Regions from separate parts of the Streptomyces sp. NPDC006510 genome, predicted to be linked through region 2. Evidence: riboswitches for the same ligand, from Rfam matches in the RefSeq annotation. Region 2 holds a riboswitch; each other region holds the start of a gene.

What was found. A riboswitch is a leader RNA that binds a small molecule or an ion and turns the genes downstream of it on or off. The one in region 2 is predicted to bind cyclic di-AMP.
Region 1: another riboswitch for cyclic di-AMP. It lies ahead of ABZY11_RS18675 (M23 family metallopeptidase); the one in region 2 lies ahead of ABZY11_RS04690 (transglycosylase family protein).
Region 3: another riboswitch for cyclic di-AMP. It lies ahead of ABZY11_RS21925 (NlpC/P60 family protein); the one in region 2 lies ahead of ABZY11_RS04690 (transglycosylase family protein).
Region 4: another riboswitch for cyclic di-AMP. It lies ahead of ABZY11_RS18540 (peptidoglycan DD-metalloendopeptidase family protein); the one in region 2 lies ahead of ABZY11_RS04690 (transglycosylase family protein).

What each region holds. Positions count from the first base shown of each region.
Region 1 covers NZ_JBEXPH010000055.1:15,633-19,837, reverse strand. Annotated here, with positions in the region: gene ABZY11_RS18680 (aldo/keto reductase) at 1-735, opposite strand, end outside; gene ABZY11_RS18675 (M23 family metallopeptidase) at 971-2,113, opposite strand; cyclic di-AMP (ydaO/yuaA leader) riboswitch at 2,125-2,277, opposite strand; gene ABZY11_RS18670 (PP2C family protein-serine/threonine phosphatase) at 2,556-3,716, opposite strand; tRNA gene ABZY11_RS18665 (tRNA-Met) at 3,946-4,019, opposite strand; gene ABZY11_RS18660 (SPFH domain-containing protein) at 4,121-4,205, opposite strand, start outside.
Region 2 covers NZ_JBEXPH010000008.1:69,883-74,087, forward strand. Annotated here, with positions in the region: gene ABZY11_RS04680 (septum formation initiator family protein) at 1-183, opposite strand, end outside; gene eno (phosphopyruvate hydratase) at 353-1,642, opposite strand; gene ABZY11_RS04690 (transglycosylase family protein) at 1,928-2,692, opposite strand; cyclic di-AMP (ydaO/yuaA leader) riboswitch at 2,696-2,867, opposite strand; gene ABZY11_RS04695 (transglycosylase family protein) at 3,168-4,130, opposite strand.
Region 3 covers NZ_JBEXPH010000071.1:29,103-33,307, reverse strand. Annotated here, with positions in the region: gene pcrA (DNA helicase PcrA) at 1-1,174, opposite strand, end outside; cyclic di-AMP (ydaO/yuaA leader) riboswitch at 1,433-1,598, shown strand; gene ABZY11_RS21925 (NlpC/P60 family protein) at 1,597-2,766, shown strand; gene ABZY11_RS21920 (hypothetical protein) at 2,822-3,175, opposite strand; gene ABZY11_RS21915 (NlpC/P60 family protein) at 3,490-4,205, shown strand, end outside.
Region 4 covers NZ_JBEXPH010000054.1:35,704-39,908, reverse strand. Annotated here, with positions in the region: gene ABZY11_RS18545 (alpha-galactosidase) at 1-2,002, shown strand, start outside; cyclic di-AMP (ydaO/yuaA leader) riboswitch at 2,299-2,453, shown strand; gene ABZY11_RS18540 (peptidoglycan DD-metalloendopeptidase family protein) at 2,459-3,385, shown strand; gene ABZY11_RS18535 (SGNH/GDSL hydrolase family protein) at 3,574-4,205, shown strand, end outside.

The DNA of each region.
Region 1 (4,205 bases), on a different contig from region 2:
TCCCCGCTCCGAGTCCCGGTACTTGCTGACGCTCTCGGCCCGCGCGCTCTCCACCGTGGCGCCCGGACGGTACTTGCCGGTGAGGAAGCCGGAAGCCAGGGCGAAGTACGGCACGGCGGCGAGCCCGGCGCGGGCGGCCGTGTCCTGGAGTTCGCCCTCGTACGTGTCGCGGGAGACCAGGTTGTAGTGCGGCTGCAGGGCGACGTAGCGGGCCAGCCCCTCGCGCTCCGAGAAGTCCAGGGAGGCCTGGAGCCGCTCGGGGCTGATGTTGGAGGCGGCGATCTCCCGGACCTTGCCCTCCTTCACCAGCTGGTCGAGGGCGGTGATGATGTCCTCGACCGGGACGGTCTCGTCATCGAAGTGCGTGTAGTAGAGATCGATGCGGTCGGTGCCGAGCCGACGCAGCGACGCCTCGGCCGCGGCCTTGATGTTGACGGGCGCGAGCCCCCGGTACGAGGGGTGGGTGGAGACCTTGGTGGCGACGACGATGTCGGCGCGGTCGGAGCGGGAGGCCAGCCACTTGCCGATGACCGTCTCCGACTCCCCGCCCTCGTTGCCCGGAACCCAGGCGGAGTAGCCGTCGGCGGTGTCGATGAAGTTGCCTCCGGCCGCGGCGTAGGCGTCCAGCACGGCGAACGACTGCGCCTCGTCGGCGGTCCAGCCGAAGACGTTGCCGCCGAGAGCGAGCGGGAAGACCTGAAGGTCGGAAGGGCCCAGCCTGCGAAGAGAAGTCATAAGTGGATCAACGAATTCCGGCGGGCCCGCTATTCCAGGTGCTCGCCGTTTTCCCCACCGCCGGCTCTCCCCCACCGGCCGCTCTTCCTCGCTGCCCTCTGCCCCACCGCCCGCTCTTCCCCACCGCTCACAACAGACCGGCAGCCCTGACGTCGGGGGGTGAGCGTCAGGACTGCCGGGGTTCGTCGGCCGGCGAACCGGCTCGGATCAAGAGGCCCGCGGGGCGGGCGTCGCCTCAGGGGTTGAGGCCCTTGCCGCGGAGCCAGGCCATCGGGTCGATGCCCGTGCCGTCGGCGGTGTGGACCTCCATGTGGAGGTGCGGTCCCGTCACGTTGCCGGTCGCGCCGACCCGGCCGATGGTGTCACCGGTGCTGACCTTCTGGCCGACGCTGACACCGATCGAGGACTGGTGGCAGAACCACAGCTCCGTGCCGTCGTCGAGTTCCAGCACCGTGCGGTAGCCGTACGCACCGGACCAGCCGGCCGACTTGACCGTGGCGCCGTGCACGGCCTTGATCGGGGTGCCGGTCGGGGCCGCGAAGTCGAGGCCGGTGTGGTAGCCGGAGGACCACATCGAGCCGGCCTGGCCGAAGGTCGAGGTGATCGTGTACGAGGAGGTCGGGATGGCGTAGCTGGCGGCGAGCTTGGCGAGCCGCAGGGCCTCCGCCTTCTTCTTGGCCTCCTCCTCCGCCTTCTTCTTCTCGGCGGCGGCCTTGGCCTTGGCCTCGTCCTGCTGCTTCTCGGCCTCGGCGGCGGCCTTCTCGGCGGCTTCCTTCTCCTGGGTCGCCTTGGCCTCGGCCGCGGCGGCGTCCTGCTGCTGCTCGGCCTGCTGGAGGATGCGGGCGCGGAGCGCCTCGCCCGCATCCGTCGTGCCCTGCTCGGCCTCGGCGGTGGTGATGCCGGCGGTGGTCAGCGGGGCGGTGGCGGCCGCGACCTCGGTCTTGTCCGTCTCGGACTCGTCGGAGAACAAGGAGCCCACGCCGGGAAGGGACTTGGCGTCGGGGAGGTTGTCCGCGATGGAGTCGGGCACGGAGATGGAGACCGGCGGCTTGCTCTGCGCGGTGGCCATGCCGCCCGCGCCGACCGCCGCGATGACGCCGACACCCAGCACCGTGGAGCTGCGGGCGAGTCCGTTGCGCTGCTTGGCGACGCGGTGCTTGCCGCGCACCGGGCGGACGGACTCCTCGGTGGGGTTCCACTCGTCCCAGCCGCGGTCGGACTCGCCGTTGCCGTCGGCGCGGAAGTCGCTGCCGAACTCACCGGTGAATTCGCCGGTGAAGTCGCCGCCGGGCTCGGTGCCGAAGTCGGCTCCGTAACCGGTGCCGTAGTCGGGATTGAACCGAGACGGGGCCTCGGGGGCAGGCTTGTTGGACGCCACGGGGGCGCACTCCTTTCCTTCCTTCTCGCCTACCGGGTTAGCTGACGGGTTCGGAGCAGGAAGGTCTCCTACGGGCCCCTCCGCCTCTCACGAGACACAGGTGTCCGATTCACCCCATGTAGGTGGTTCCCCGGTTCCCTTGCGGAATTCGGCGCTCGCGCACGGTGCCGCCACTGACGACGGCTGGGACGACCGCGCTGCGTTATCGAACGTTAATAGACACCGGGGTCGTATTCCAAGCCGTTCCCACTGATCGTTCACGTCTTTGGCCTGGACTTTACGGGGCAAAAGCGGGCGGAATCGGATGAGTTGACCGACCCTCAGCCACTACCCCGTTTCTGATGTTGCGTCAAATGTTATGCGGAGCGACGCCCTTCGGTTACGCACGGTGGCATCGCACCCGTCGCACCCCCGCACCGCACCCCCGCACCGCACCCGCCCCTCACGCCTCCTCAGCACCGACGATCCGCACGGTCCTCCGCCGGTCCGGCTGCCCCTCCGCGGGACGTGCGACCGCGAGCAACGCCATGTCGTCGGTCGTCTCGCCACCCGTGTGCAGGCGCACGTCGTCGGTCAGCGCGGACAGCAGTTCCTCGGGCCCCGGAAAGATCCGCCCGCGCAACCGGGCCGCCGGATCGTAGAAGACCCCCTCGGCGTTCCGCGCCTCGGAGAGGCCGTCCGTGTAGAGGAGCAGGGTCGTACCGGCCGACAGGTCCCACTCGTCCGTGTGCTCCTGCCACACCCCCAGGCCCATCCCGAGCGGCAGCGCGGGCACGGAGGGCTTCAGCACCTCCAGCGCCCCGCCCGGGTGCAGCAGGATCGGCTCGGGGTGACCGCGGTTGACGATCCGCACCCGGGCCAGCCCGGGCGGGATCTCGGCCAGCACGGCGGTGATGAAGCCCTCCAGCGCGTCGAGCCCGCCCCGCCGCGCCTCCTCCCGTGCCAGCGCCCGCTCCAGCCGCCCCGCCACCCCCTCCAGCGAGGGTTCCTGCTCGGCCGCCTCACGGAACGCCCCGATGACCACCGCCACCGTCTCCACGGCGTCGAGCCCCTTCCCCCGTACGTCCCCGACCACCAGCCGCACCCCCTGCGGGGTGTCCGCCACGGCGAACAGGTCGCCGCCGACGAACTCGTCCGCCTGCGCAGCCTCGTACCGCGCCGCGACATGCAGTCCGCCGGTCCGGTCGGCCGGCTGCGGCAGTACCGCGCGCATGGCCGTCTCCGCGACGAAGCGCGCGGAGGCCAGCTGCTCGTTGCCGCGCCGCACGACCCCGTTGATCACGACCGCGAGGACCGAGACGGTGGCCAGGGTGAGCAGCTCGATCAACGGCACGACGTCCGGCAACGTGCTGCTGTACAGCCGCAGCGCGATGACGGCCAGCATCGAGGCGATACCGGTGCGGATGGTGCTGGCCAGCGAGAAGAACGGGGCGGCGATCAGCGGAGCGGCCACGAACAACGGAATGGCGGTGAAGGTCGGCGGGGTGAGGAGGTCGAACACCAGCCCGCCGAGAATCATCAGGGCGGGCAGGGTGCGCACGAACGACCGGGTACGGGCCCCGCCCCCGGCCTGCCTGCCACGCCGCTTCTCCCGCTTCCACACCTGTGGTCTCCTGCCCGGTACGCGCGCGGCTGCGGACGGTACCGCGCCCCACCCCAGGCTCACCGGAGCGGAACGCGGCGGCGACTCCTCGTCGGCCAATGGGGGGACACATGTGGTGTGGCTCACGTACCGCCCAGACCCGGCCGCTGCCCCGGCCGCTGCGCGCGGGCCACGGACCGAACGATTCAGACCCGGCACGCTGTATGCGTGCCGGGCCTGAATTCTTCAGTAGCGGGGACAGGATTTGAACCTGCGACCTCTGGGTTATGAGCCCAGCGAGCTACCGAGCTGCTCCACCCCGCGTCGGTGAACACAACTCTACGGCATGTCCGGCGCTCTTTTGACCACTCGGGTTCTCCCGGCCTTCACCCCCGACCTTCGCCCCGGCCGTCACCCCTGCCGCATCAGGACGGATTCGTCTCGGAGATACGGGGAGCGGAAGTGGCCTTCCCATGGACCGCCGGCGGCTTCACCGGGTTCGCGCCCCGC
Region 2 (4,205 bases):
CGGGTACGCGAGCGCGACCACGAGGGAGCAGACGACGAGCGCGAGGAAGGCCGCCCGGCCGGTGAGCCGTGAGCGGCGGGCCTGGCGGCGGTTCTGGGACCGGTAGACACGGGCAGCGGTCTGCTCGCCGAGCAGCCGCAGCCGGGTCGCGGTGGAGAACCGGTCCCGGTCCTTCGCGGCCATGTCTCCGCCTCCCCACTACACACGTCCGTCCCCGCACACGGTACGGGACCGAGTACGGGGACGGACGGACGCCATGACCTCCGGCCCCTGACGGGCCGGAAGGGATCAGCCCTTGCTGTGCCTACTGGTTCGCGGAGCGCTGTGCCTACTGGTTCGCGGAGCGCTGTGCCTACTGGTTCGCGGAGCGAAACCGCGGGAACGCCGAGCGGCCCGCGTACACCGCGGCGTCGTCGAGGATCTCCTCGATGCGCAGCAGCTGGTTGTACTTGGCGACGCGGTCCGAGCGGGCCGGGGCGCCGGTCTTGATCTGGCCGCAGTTCACGGCGACCGCGAGGTCGGCGATGGTGACGTCCTCGGTCTCGCCGGAACGGTGCGACATCATGCACTTGAAGCCGTTGCGCTGGGCCAGCTCGACGGCGTCCAGGGTCTCGGTCAGCGAGCCGATCTGGTTGACCTTGACGAGCAGGGCGTTGGCGGAGCCCTCCTCGATGCCGCGGGCCAGGCGCTCCGGGTTGGTGACGAAGAGGTCGTCGCCGACGATCTGCACCTTGGCGCCGAGCTTGTCGGTGATGACCTTCCAGCCGGCCCAGTCGTCCTCGTACAGCGGGTCCTCGATGGAGACCAGCGGGTACGCGGAGACGAGCTCCTCGTAGTACTCGGTCATCTCGGCGGCCGAACGGGACTTGCCCTCGAACTCGTACTTGCCGTCCTTGTAGAACTCGGACGCGGCGACGTCGAGCGCGAGCGCGATGTCCTTGCCCGGGGCGTAGCCGGCTTCCTTGATGGCCTCGATGATGAGGTCGAGGGCGGCGCGGTTCGACTCCAGGTTCGGCGCGAAGCCGCCCTCGTCGCCGAGACCGGTCGACAGGCCCTTGGTCTTCAGGACCTTCTTCAGCGTGTGGTAGACCTCGGCACCCCAGCGCAGGGCCTCGGAGAAGGACTCGGCGCCGATCGGCGCGATCATGAACTCCTGGATGTCCACGTTGGAGTCGGCGTGCGAACCGCCGTTGAGGATGTTCATCATCGGAACGGGCAGCAGGTGCGCGTTCGGGCCGCCGAGGTAGCGGAACAGCGGCAGGTCCGAGGCCTCGGAGGCGGCGTGGGCGACGGCCAGCGAGACGCCGAGGATGGCGTTGGCGCCGAGCGAGCCCTTGTTCTCGGTGGCGTCCAGGTCGAACATCGCCTGGTCGATCAGCCGCTGCTCGGTGGCGTCGTAGCCGACGAGCTCCGGACCGATCTGCTCGATCACGGCGAGGACGGCCTTCTCGACGCCCTTGCCCTGGTAGCGGTTGGGGTCACCGTCGCGAAGCTCAATGGCCTCGAACGCACCGGTGGAGGCGCCGGACGGAACGGCAGCACGGCCCGTGCTGCCGTCGTCGAGGCCGACCTCTACCTCGACCGTGGGGTTTCCGCGGGAGTCGAGGATTTCCCGGGCTACGACGACGTCGATGGACGGCACGAGGCATCTCCTTCTGGGATATGACGCTGGTTGTGCAGGGTCACTTTGGCCTTGCGACAAGAGCCTAACCGGCCCGGCCCGATCAGTCGGCCGACCGCCCGGCCCCTGGGACGAAAAAGGACCCAAGGGCTCACATTGCCGGGCAAACAGCCAGAAATTTACTGGTCGGTAACTACAACACTTGAACGGTCCGGCGCTCTCCCGAGCACAGACGGCGGAACCCCGGCCCGGCGCATACGGGGGATGCGCGCCGGGCCGGGGTGCTCAGGGAGGAGAGAGCCGTGACTACTTCGTCAGGTGCAGCTGCTGACCCGGGTAGATCAGGTCGGCGTCCTTGACGATGTCCTTGTTCAGCTCGAACAGCTGCTGCCAGCCACCCTCGACCTTGTGGTCGGCGGCGATCTGGCTCAGCGAGTCGCCGGAGACGACCTTGTACTCGCCGTCGCCCTTCTTGACCTTCTCGCCGGTCGGGGTGGTGACGGTCTTCTTCGACTCGGCCTGCGGGGCGGCGGAGCGCTCGGAGCGGGAGGCGGCGGGGGCCTCGGTGCGCTCGCTCTGCTTCGGCTGGGCCTGCTGGGCCGGCTGCGACTGCTGCTTCGGGGCGGCCGGGGCGCTCTGCTGCTCGGAGGCGCCGGAGTTCGAGGAGGAGCCGGTGTCGACACCCGGGTCGACACCGTCGTTGGTCAGGCCGCCGGCACCGGCGCAGGCCCAGGCACCCGGACCCTGCATGTCGAGGAGCTTCTCGGCGGTGGCGATCTGCTGGGCCTTGGTGGCCAGGTCGGCACGGGCGGCGTACTGCGTACCGCCGGCGGCGGCCCAGCTGGACTGCGAGAACTGCAGCCCGCCGTAGTAGCCGTTGCCGGTGTTGATGGACCAGTTGCCACCGGACTCGCACTGGGCGACGGCGTCCCAGGTGGCGACGGAGGCGGCGGAGGCGTTGGTCGCGCCCATCAGGGGCACGGCGACGGCGGCACCGGCGACACCGGCGAGCGTGGCGATACGGACGGCCTTGGACGGGCGGCGGTGCTTGCCCTTGCTGGAAAGCAGCATGGAACTTCTCCTCACCGACGCCTGCGAGGTGAGCTGTCGGGTTCGGGCCAAGTGAGTTGCCCGGTCGCACGTCCTAGCACGCGACTTCACCCCAAGCCGGTCCTGATGCGTCTTTCGACGATCGGGTCCGGCGCTTACCTGGGTCCCCCGCTCCTGCCTACGGCGCTTTACGCGTCTGTTCCCTTCGACCGACGGCAGGATTCGGCGTGACGGTCGACGGGGCCCGCGGTGCGAGCGATTCCGACCGTAAACATACGCAACCCTCACATTCAAAGATGGACACATCGGACAATCGGCCCGTACTTGCATCTGAAGAACCATCGTTTCCGCAGGTGGGACGCGATACGGGAGGGCCCCCCGGGCGCGACACGCCAGTTGACGCAAAGAGACCCATGTCTCACTTGCGCATAAGTGGACATAGGTCCCTGAACTGCCCCAGTTTTTGAGGCGCTTTTAGTCGATTATCAGACTTCCCTCACTTGGTCTTCACATCGAGATCGAGGCTCTGGCCAGGGAGGATGAGGTCCGGGTCGGAGCCGACGGCACCCTTGTTGGCCTCATAGAGTGCGGGCCAGCCGCCGGGAACCTTCTGTGCGTCAGCAATCGACCAGAGGTTGTCGCCGGGGCGCACGGTGTACGCGCCGTCAGCCGCCGGCTCGGCCGTGTCGCGCGCGTCGTTGCCGCCGCGGGAGGCATGACGGCCCGACTCCCGGCCGCCGCCGTCCGTGCCGCGGCTCCCCTCACTGGCCGGCGCGCCGCGGTGCTTGCCGCCCACACCGGTGGACGAGTCGGGCGAGCCGGACGGGTCACGGGGTGCGTCCGAGGGCGCGTCGGGGGACGGGGTGGTCGAGGCCGAGGGCTTCGGGGACGGCGAGGTCCCCCCTGACGGCTTGCCGGCCTCGTCCGAGCCGTCGGTGCCGTCCACGGCGTCCGTACCGTCCGAGGCGCGCTCGGAGGGCGTCGTGTCGTCGGACGGGTCCGCCGACGCGTCGTCAGCCGGCTTCGCGCTCCCGGTCGGGTCGTCGGCGGGTACGGAGCCCGGGTCGACGCCCGGCAGCGTCCCGTCCGCGGCGAGGCCGGAGATGACCGCACAGCTGGGCCAGGCCTGCGGGCCCCGGTCGTCCAGCACCTTCTGGGCCACCGCTATCTGCTGCGCCCGGCTGGCGAGGTCGGCGCGCTCCGCGTACGCCTCACCGCCGTACGCCTTCCAGGTCTCCTGCGAGAACTGCAGACCCCCGTAGTAGCCGTTGCCGAGGTCGGCGCTCCACATGCCACCGCTCTCGCACTCGGCCACCCGGTCCCAGGTCGTGGCGTCGGCCGCGTGCGCGCCGGAGGCGCCGAGCAGCGGGATGGCGATGGCCGATCCGGTCACACCCGCGGCGACGACGATGGCGGGTGCCTGACGGGGGCGACGGTGTCTGCCGTTCGCGGAGCCCATGGGGTTGCCTTCCGTGTGACTGACGTGTGACTGGTGAGTCGAACGGTGAACCTAGCGGGACTCGAACGCGCGTCA
Region 3 (4,205 bases), on a different contig from region 2:
TGTCGGCGACGTAGCCGGTGATCCGGGCGCCCGTGCCGGCGTTCGTCCAGAGGTTCTTGGGGCGGCGGCTCTCGTTGCGCTCGATGACCGCGTTGGCGGCGGACAGGATCGTCTGCGTGGAGCGGTAGTTCTGCTCCAGCAGGATCGTGGTCGCGTTCGGGTAGTCCTCCTCGAACTGGAGGATGTTGCGGATGGTCGCGCCGCGGAAGGCGTAGATCGACTGGTCCGCGTCACCCACGACGCACAGCTCGGCCGGGGCGTCGCCCTCGCCCGCCGGGCCGACCAGCTCCCGTACGAGGGTGTACTGGGCGTGGTTGGTGTCCTGGTACTCGTCGACCAGGACGTGCCGGAAGCGGCGGCGGTAGTGCTCGGCGACGTCCGGGAACGCCTGGAGCAGGTGGACTGTCGTCATGATGATGTCGTCGAAGTCCAGCGCGTTGGCCTCGCGCAGCCGGGACTGGTACATCGCGTAGGCCTGGGCGAGGGTCTTCTCGAAGCCGTCCGCGGCCTGGCCGGCGAAGGTCTCCTCGTCGATCAGCTCGTTCTTCAGGTTGGAGACCTTGGCCGTGAACGACTTCGGCGGGAAGCGCTTCGGGTCCAGGTCGAGATCGCGGCAGACCAGGGCCATCAGCCGCTTGGAGTCGGCGGCGTCGTAGATCGAGAACGACGAGGTGAAGCCGAGCTTCTTCGACTCGCGGCGCAGGATGCGTACGCACGCGCTGTGGAAGGTCATGACCCACATCGCGTTGGCGCGCGGTCCGACGAGCTGCTCGACGCGCTCCTTCATCTCGCCCGCGGCCTTGTTGGTGAAGGTGATCGCCAGGATCTGGCCGGGGTGCACCCCGCGCTCCGCGAGGAGGTGGGCGATCCGGTGGGTCAGCACCCGGGTCTTGCCCGAGCCGGCCCCGGCGACGATGAGCAGCGGGGACCCCGCGTGGACGACGGCGGCACGCTGCTCGGTGTTCAGCCCGTCGAGGAGCGCCGCGGAGTCGATGACGGGGCGGTGCGCGCCGTCGCGGTAGTAGGCGTCCCTGGGCGGCGGGGGCCCGTCGAACACGCCCGCGAAGAGGTCCTCCGGCACCGCTTCGGGTGCGGAGTCCTCGGGGGGCGGCGGGGGCTCTTCCTCCGAGTGCTGGAGGCCGGCCAGGAAGCTGTCGTCAAAGAGGCTGCTCATCGCTTGTCGAGTCTAGGCCGCCGCACGGACACCCGTCGGCCGCATGGCGAACCGCGCGCCTACGACGGACACCCAGCGGAGGTGCGCGCCCACACCGCGTAAGGAATCAGGGACCCTTGCCCGCTCCGGGCACGCCGCTTCGACAAGGTCACGAAAACGTATCGGGCATATCGAACATCAACCTTCACAGCAGCACCATGGGTTGGCTAGCGTGCTCGACCGGGCGGCCCGTACCCCCTTGAGGCGAACCACGCCGAGCGGGCGCCTCCGCCGAATCCGGGCTGCCTCCGCGGGAGTTCGGAACCGGGGACCCATACGCAGCACCGGGGTGAATCGGTCCTTATCCCCCACTCGGACCGTAGGGCAGCCTTCCGTTCCGCCCGAACCCGACAGCTAACCCGGTAGGCGGTCCACGGAAGGAGATGCCGGCCTTGGCGTCGCATCGCAAACCGCGCACCCGGGTGCGCACCACCGCACCGGCCGTCGGGCTCACCACGGCGGCACTGGCGTCCGTGACCCTGCTCTCCACGCAGAGCGCCACGGCCGCTCCCGATCCGAAGCCCGGCATCGAGGACGTCCAGAAGAAGGTCGACGAGCTCTACCGGCAGGCGGGCACCGCGACCCAGCAGTACAACCAGGCGAAGGAAGCCTCCGCCGCCCAGCGCGCCAAGGTCGACGCCCTGCTGGACGACGTCGCGAAGCGCGCCGACAAGCTCAACGAGGCGCGCAGGACGCTCGGCGCCTACGCGGCCGCGCAGTACCGCAGCGGCTCCATCACGCCGAACGCCACGTTCTTCCTGGCCGACGACCCGCAGTCGTACTTCGACCAGAGCCAGTTGATGGACCGGATGACCAGCCGGCAGCAGCAGGCGATCACGGACTTCCGTACGCAGCAGGCCAAGGCGTCCAAGAAGCGCGCCGAGGCCGTGCGGAGCCTGGAGACGCTGACGACGACGCAGAACACGCTGCGCACCAGCAAGCAGGACGTCCGGACGAAGCTGGGCGAGGCGCGCACGCTGCTGTCGAAGCTGACCGCCGAGGAGAAGGCGCGGCTCGCGGAGATCGAGCGCAAGAAGGAGGCGGAGGCCAGGCGCAAGGCCGAGGAGCTGGCGAAGCAGCAGGCCGCCGCGAAGGCGGAGGCGGACCGCAAGGCCGAGGAGGCCGCGAAGGAGTCGGGTTCCGGCAGCGGTACAGGGACTGGCTCCGGCACGGGCACCGGTACCGGCTCGGACAGCGACGCGACCACCAAGGCGGAGAAGGTCCTCGCCTTCGCCAGGGCCCAGATCGGCAAGCCGTACGTCTGGGGCGCGACGGGCCCGGCGTCGTACGACTGCTCCGGGCTCACCCAGGCCGCGTGGAAGTCGGCGGGCGTGGACATACCGCGGACCACCTGGGACCAGGTCAAGATCGGCACCCGGGTCGCCACGGCGGACCTGCGGCCGGGGGACCTGGTCTTCTTCTACGACGACATCAGCCACGTCGGCATCTACAAGGGTGACGGGATGATGATCCACGCGCCGAAGCCCGGGGCGAACGTGCGCGAGGAGTCGATCTACTACATGCCGATCCACGGCAGCGTGCGGCCGGCGTAGCAGGCCTCCACGCGCCGCGCCGCCCCGGTGCCGGGGCGGCGCGGCGCGGGCGGGATCAGGTCCAGAGCGTGGCGATGAAGATGTTGAGCACCGTCAGTCCGCCCACCGCCGCGAAGGCGCCCTTGTCGACCGTCTCCTCGTCCCGCTTGATGTAGACGAGCGCGAGGATGACGACCAGGACCAGCGTCTTGACGCCGATCTTGATGTTGTTCACGTGGTTGCCGTCGGCCTCGTTCAGCCCGACCAGTGCGACACCGGTGACCAGCATGGTCAGCGCACCGTGCAGCATCGCCGGGACGAACCGGGCCGTTCCCGCGCCCATCGCCTTCATCTGGGTCAGGAAACCGCCCAGCAGGGAGGCGATGCCGATGATGTGCAGGGCGACGAAGACATGAATGAGTACGTCCATGAGGCCGCAGCCTAGCCCCGGCCATATCACCACTCGGCAGGCAGGTACACCTTCCCGATCGCTTCACTCACACCTGTACCAATTGCCTGACTCTGGTGCAATTTTCCCGATCACTGGACGACATCGCCACGCCAAATTCAGACAATAAGCGTCATTACGACTCCTGCCCGTGCCCCGGGTTTAGCGTCCCTGATCAGGTGACCGCCCGCACCGCCGCTCCGTACGCGGACGGCGCACCGGTCGCCCCGCCAGGAGTTGTGGCGGGCCCGTCGGTAGCCCCCGACGGGCAGTCGTCAGGAAGGACGCACGCCCTCGTGGCAGCGCATCGAAAACCCAAGCAGCGCCCGTACACCGGCCCTGCTGCCCGCACCGCGGCGACCCTCGCCCTCGCCGGGGCCGCCACCGCCGCCGCACTGCCGGGCCCGGCGCACGCCGATCCGCAGCGCACCCCCGCCCAGGTCAAGGCCGAGGTGGACCGGCTGTACCACGACGCGGAGGTCGCCACCGAGCAGTACAACGGCGCGAAGGAGAAGGCCGACGCCGCGGAGGACGCCCTCGACACCCTGCGCGACGAGGCCGCCCGCAGGACCGAGCGCCTCAACGCCTCGCGCGACGCGCTGGGTTCGTTCGCCGCCGCGCAGTACCGCACCGGCGGCCTCGGCACGTCCGTGCAGCTGGCGCTCTCCTCCGACCCCGACCAGTACCTGGAGCGGGCGTCGTACGTGGACCGGATCGGCGACCGCCGGGCCGCCGCGCTCGACAAGGTCCGCCATCAGGTCGCCCAGATCGCCATGCTGCGCTCGCAGGCCGAGGGGAAGCTGGCCGCACTCGCCTCCCGCCGGGCCGAACTGAAGAAGCACAAGGCGACGATCACGACCAAGCTGGCCGGTGCCCAGCAGCTCCTCGCCCGGCTGACCCCGCCCGAGCGCAGCGCCTACGAGAACTCCGACCACGGTTCGGCCGGCGCGCGTACCGCCGACCGCGCCGACCGCGCCACCGCGCGCGGCCCCGTCCGGGCGCCGAACGCCCG
Region 4 (4,205 bases), on a different contig from region 2:
TCTGCACTGGGGGCCGAGGATCACTCTCGCGGCGGCCGAGGCGCTGGCCGCGGCACCGGAGCTGCCCTTCAGGGCCTTCGAGTCCCATCTCGACGGCCGGGAGGAGTATCCGGTGGAGGGCGGCCCCAGGTTCGTCCGCCCGGCACTCTCGGTACGCACCCCCGAGGTTCGCGGCACCGAGTGGGCCTTCGGCGCCGCCGTGGTGGACGGGGACGAACTGCGGATCGACTTCACCGACTCCGTGCACCGGCTCGCCCTCACCCTGCACTACCGGATGCGGGACGACTCCGATGTCGTGGAGCGCTGGGCCACCGTCGCCCACGCCGGACCGGACGGCGCGCCGCTGGAGTTGCTGCGCGCCGACGCGGCCGCCTGGTCGCTGCCCGCCCGGGACGGCTGGCGGCTGAGCCGGCTGCACGGACGCTGGGCGGCGGAGTCGCGGATCGCGCGGGCGGAGCTGACCTACGGCGAGAGCGTCATCTCCAGCAGGCGGGGCCACACCGGCCACCAGTACCTGCCGTGGGTCGCGCTGGACGCCGACGGTGCGGCGACCGAGGAGAGCGGCGAGGTCTACGGCTGCGCGCTCGGCTGGTCCGGGTCGTGGCGGATCTCCGTGCAGCGGCTGCCCGACGGGCTCGTACAGATCACCGGCGGCGCCGGCTACGACGACTCCGGACTGCTGCGGCTCACGCCGGGGGAGTCGTACACCACGCCCGTATTCGCCGGTCTGTGGAGCGGGCAGGGGTTCGGCGGCGCGAGCCGCGCCTGGCATGCCTGGCAGTTGGCCCATGTGATCCCGGACGCGGAGAACCTGCGGCCGGTGCTCTACAACTCCTGGGAGGCGACGGGCTTCGACATCTCGATGGACCAGCAGCGTGCCCTCGCCGAGCGCGCCGCCGCGATGGGCGTCGAGCTGTTCGTGGTGGACGACGCGTGGTTCGGGCAGCGGACCAGTGACCGGGCCGGGCTCGGCGACTGGACGCCGAATCCGGACCGCTTCCCCGGCGGCCTGAAGCCGCTCGCCGACGAAGTGCACGGGCTCGGCATGCAGTTCGGAATCTGGGTCGAGCCGGAAATGGTCAATGCGGACAGTGATCTCTATCGCGCCCACCCCGACTGGGTGCAGCACTTCCCCGGGCGGGCGCGGACGGAGTACCGCCATCAGCTGGTGCTCAATCTGGCTCGCCCCGATGTGCAGGAGTATCTCTGGGAGCAGCTGGACACGCTGCTCTCCGAAACACCTGTCGACTATGTGAAATGGGACTTCAACCGCTGCTTCACCGATGCGGGCTGGCCGGGCGAGGAGTACCCGCAGAAGCTCTGGATCGAGCACGTGGACGCGCTGTACGCGCTGATCGACCGGCTCAGGGCCGCGCATCCCTCGGTCGCGTTCGAGTCCTGCTCGGGCGGCGGCGGCCGGATCGACCTGGGGATCCTGTCCCGTACGGACCAGGTGTGGACCTCCGACAACACCGACCCGCTCGACCGTCTCGCCATCCAGGAGGGCTTCGGGCACCTCCATCCGGCCCGGGTGATGGCCGCCTGGGTCACCGACAGTCCGAACCACCAGCTCAACGGCAGGGTCAGCTCGCTGCGCTTCCGTTTCGTGAGCGCGATGGCCGGTGTGCTCGGGGTCGGCGGGGACCTCACTGAATGGAGCGAGGAGGAGCTGGCCGAGGCGCGGACCTGGGTGGACATCTACAAGGAGATCCGGCCGATCGTGCAGTGGGGCGAGCTGTACCGGCTGCGCGAGCCGCGCGGCGGACTCAGTGCGGTCCAGTACGTCCACGGGGAGGAGACCGTGGTCCTGATGTGGCTGGAGGCGCAGAGGTACGGGGAGCGGCCCCCGGCTCTGCGGCTGCGCGGGCTCGACCCCGCGGCGACGTACACCTGCCTGGACACGGGGGCGGTGCACCACGGTTCGGCGCTGCTGCATCAGGGACTGCACACCGGACTCCGAGGCGATCTCGACGCGCGGGTGCTGAGGCTCCGACGGGGGTGACACTCGCGGCATGTCCGTAATGCGGTTATTTGCCATAACATGCCCCGTTTATGCGGGACATGGGTGCCGCCTCGTGAGCGGAATCATATCCGTGACGGTGTGTGGTGACGGCAATGTTGGGGCATCCGTGCGCGGCGCGGAAATCAAAGATCCTTAATCCACGGAGTGTGACCGGAATTCCGCGCTGAATTCCCGGCGCGGATTCCGGCGTGGAACCCGTGGCTTGTTCTCGTCGTCCCGGCTCGCTTACGGTCACCGTCAATCCGGACGGACCGCCTAATCCTGCCGCCGACCGGAATCCGCATCCACTCATCGCGTGGCAGGAGCGGGGGAACCAGGTAAGCCGCCGACCGGAGAAATCCGGTCGGCTCGGGGTGAAGTCGCGCTCGGCGCGGCCGGGCATCTCCAGCCCGAACCCGACAGCTCACCTCGTAGGCGCCGGAGAGGAAGTACTTCATGCCCATATCGGGTAAGCACCGTCGTCCGAAGATCAGCACCATCGCCCGTGGCGTCGCCGCGGCAAGCGCCGGCGGCGCCGTCGTCGCACTGCCGCTGCTCGGTGCCACCGGTGCCCACGCCGTGGAGCAGGCCGCTCCGGCCGCCGCACCGAAGTCGGCCGCCGCCACGCAGGCCGCGCCGGTCTCCCAGAAGCAGGCCGCCACCACGACGTACTCCGTCGTCTCCGGCGACTACCTGTCGAAGATCGCCGCCGAGCACAAGATCAAGGGCGGCTGGCAGAAGCTGTACCAGGACAACCGCAAGGTCGTCGGCGAGGATCCCAGCCTGATCTTCCCGGGCATGAAACTGACCCTCGTTGCCAAGGCGTCCGGCAACGCCGCGCCCACCGGCGCCGGCACCGGCTCGGCCCTCCCGTCGAAGGCGCCCTCGGTCGCCTCGTCGGCCGCGCAGAAGTCCGCCCCGGCCAAGTCCGTGACCGCCGCCCCGGAGACCAAGGCCCCGGCCGCCCGGAGCACCGCCTCCGGTTACGCCCACCCGGTCCCCGGCAACCACACCACCAACTACCGGGCCTCCGGCTCCAACTGGTCCAGCGGCAGCCACACCGGCATCGACTTCCCCGTCGCCACCGGCACCAGCGTCAAGGCCATCACCTCCGGTACCGTCGTCACCGCCGGCTGGGGCGGCGCGTACGGCAACCAGGTCGTCATCAGGCACGCCGACGGCCACTACTCGCAGTACGGCCACATGTCCTCCCTCTCCGTCTCGGCGGGTCAGGCCGTGAGCGCCGGCCAGCAGGTCGGCCTCTCCGGTGCCACCGGCAACGCCACCGGCCCGCACCTGCACTTCGAGGTCCGCACGGGCCCGGGGTACGGCTCGGACATCGACCCGATCGCCTTCCTGGCCTCGCACGGCATCTACGTCTGAGCCGAACGGCCGGGCAGCTGAGCGACAAAGCATGACCTGAGCAACACAGCAGGGGCGGTGCGCGGCGGCGCACCGCCCCTCTGCTTATTCCCCCTTTACCAAAAACTGACCGGGTGGTCTATCTCACCACCCGTCAACCCCTTATTACGGTCGCGTAGGTCACATTCAGCGGTGCAGGATAAGCGTTTGTGGCAGACGATTCGAGAAAAAACCAACGTGGCGTCAACAACCGACAGGGCGTCATCGGGTCGTACGCGGCGATCGGCGACAGCTTCACCGAGGGAGTCGGCGACCCCGGCCCGGACGGGACCTTCGTCGGCTGGGCGGACCGTTTCGCGGTACTCCTCGCGGACCAGCTCCCGGACCCCGATGCGGCGACGGGCGCCGAAGGCTCCGCGCACGGGAATTTCGGGTACGCCAATCTCGCCGTACGCGGACGCCTCCTCGACCAGATCGTCGAGGAGCAGGTGCCCCGCGCCAGGGAGCTCGCACCCGACCTGGTGAGCTTCTGCGCCGGCGGCAACGACATCATCCGGCCGGGCACCGACCCCGACGACGTGGCCGAGCGCTTCGAGCGCGCCGTCGCCGAGTTGACCGAGGCGGTCGGCACGGTCATGGTCACCACCGGCTTCGACACCCGTGGCGTTCCCGTGCTGCGCCATCTGCGCGGCAAGATCGCCACGTACACCGCCCATGTACGGGCCATCGCCGACCGCTACGACTGCCCGGTCCTGGACCTGTGGTCGCTGCGGTCCGTCCAGGACCGGCGCGCCTGGGACGACGACCGGCTCCATCTGTCGCCCGAGGGACACACCAGGGT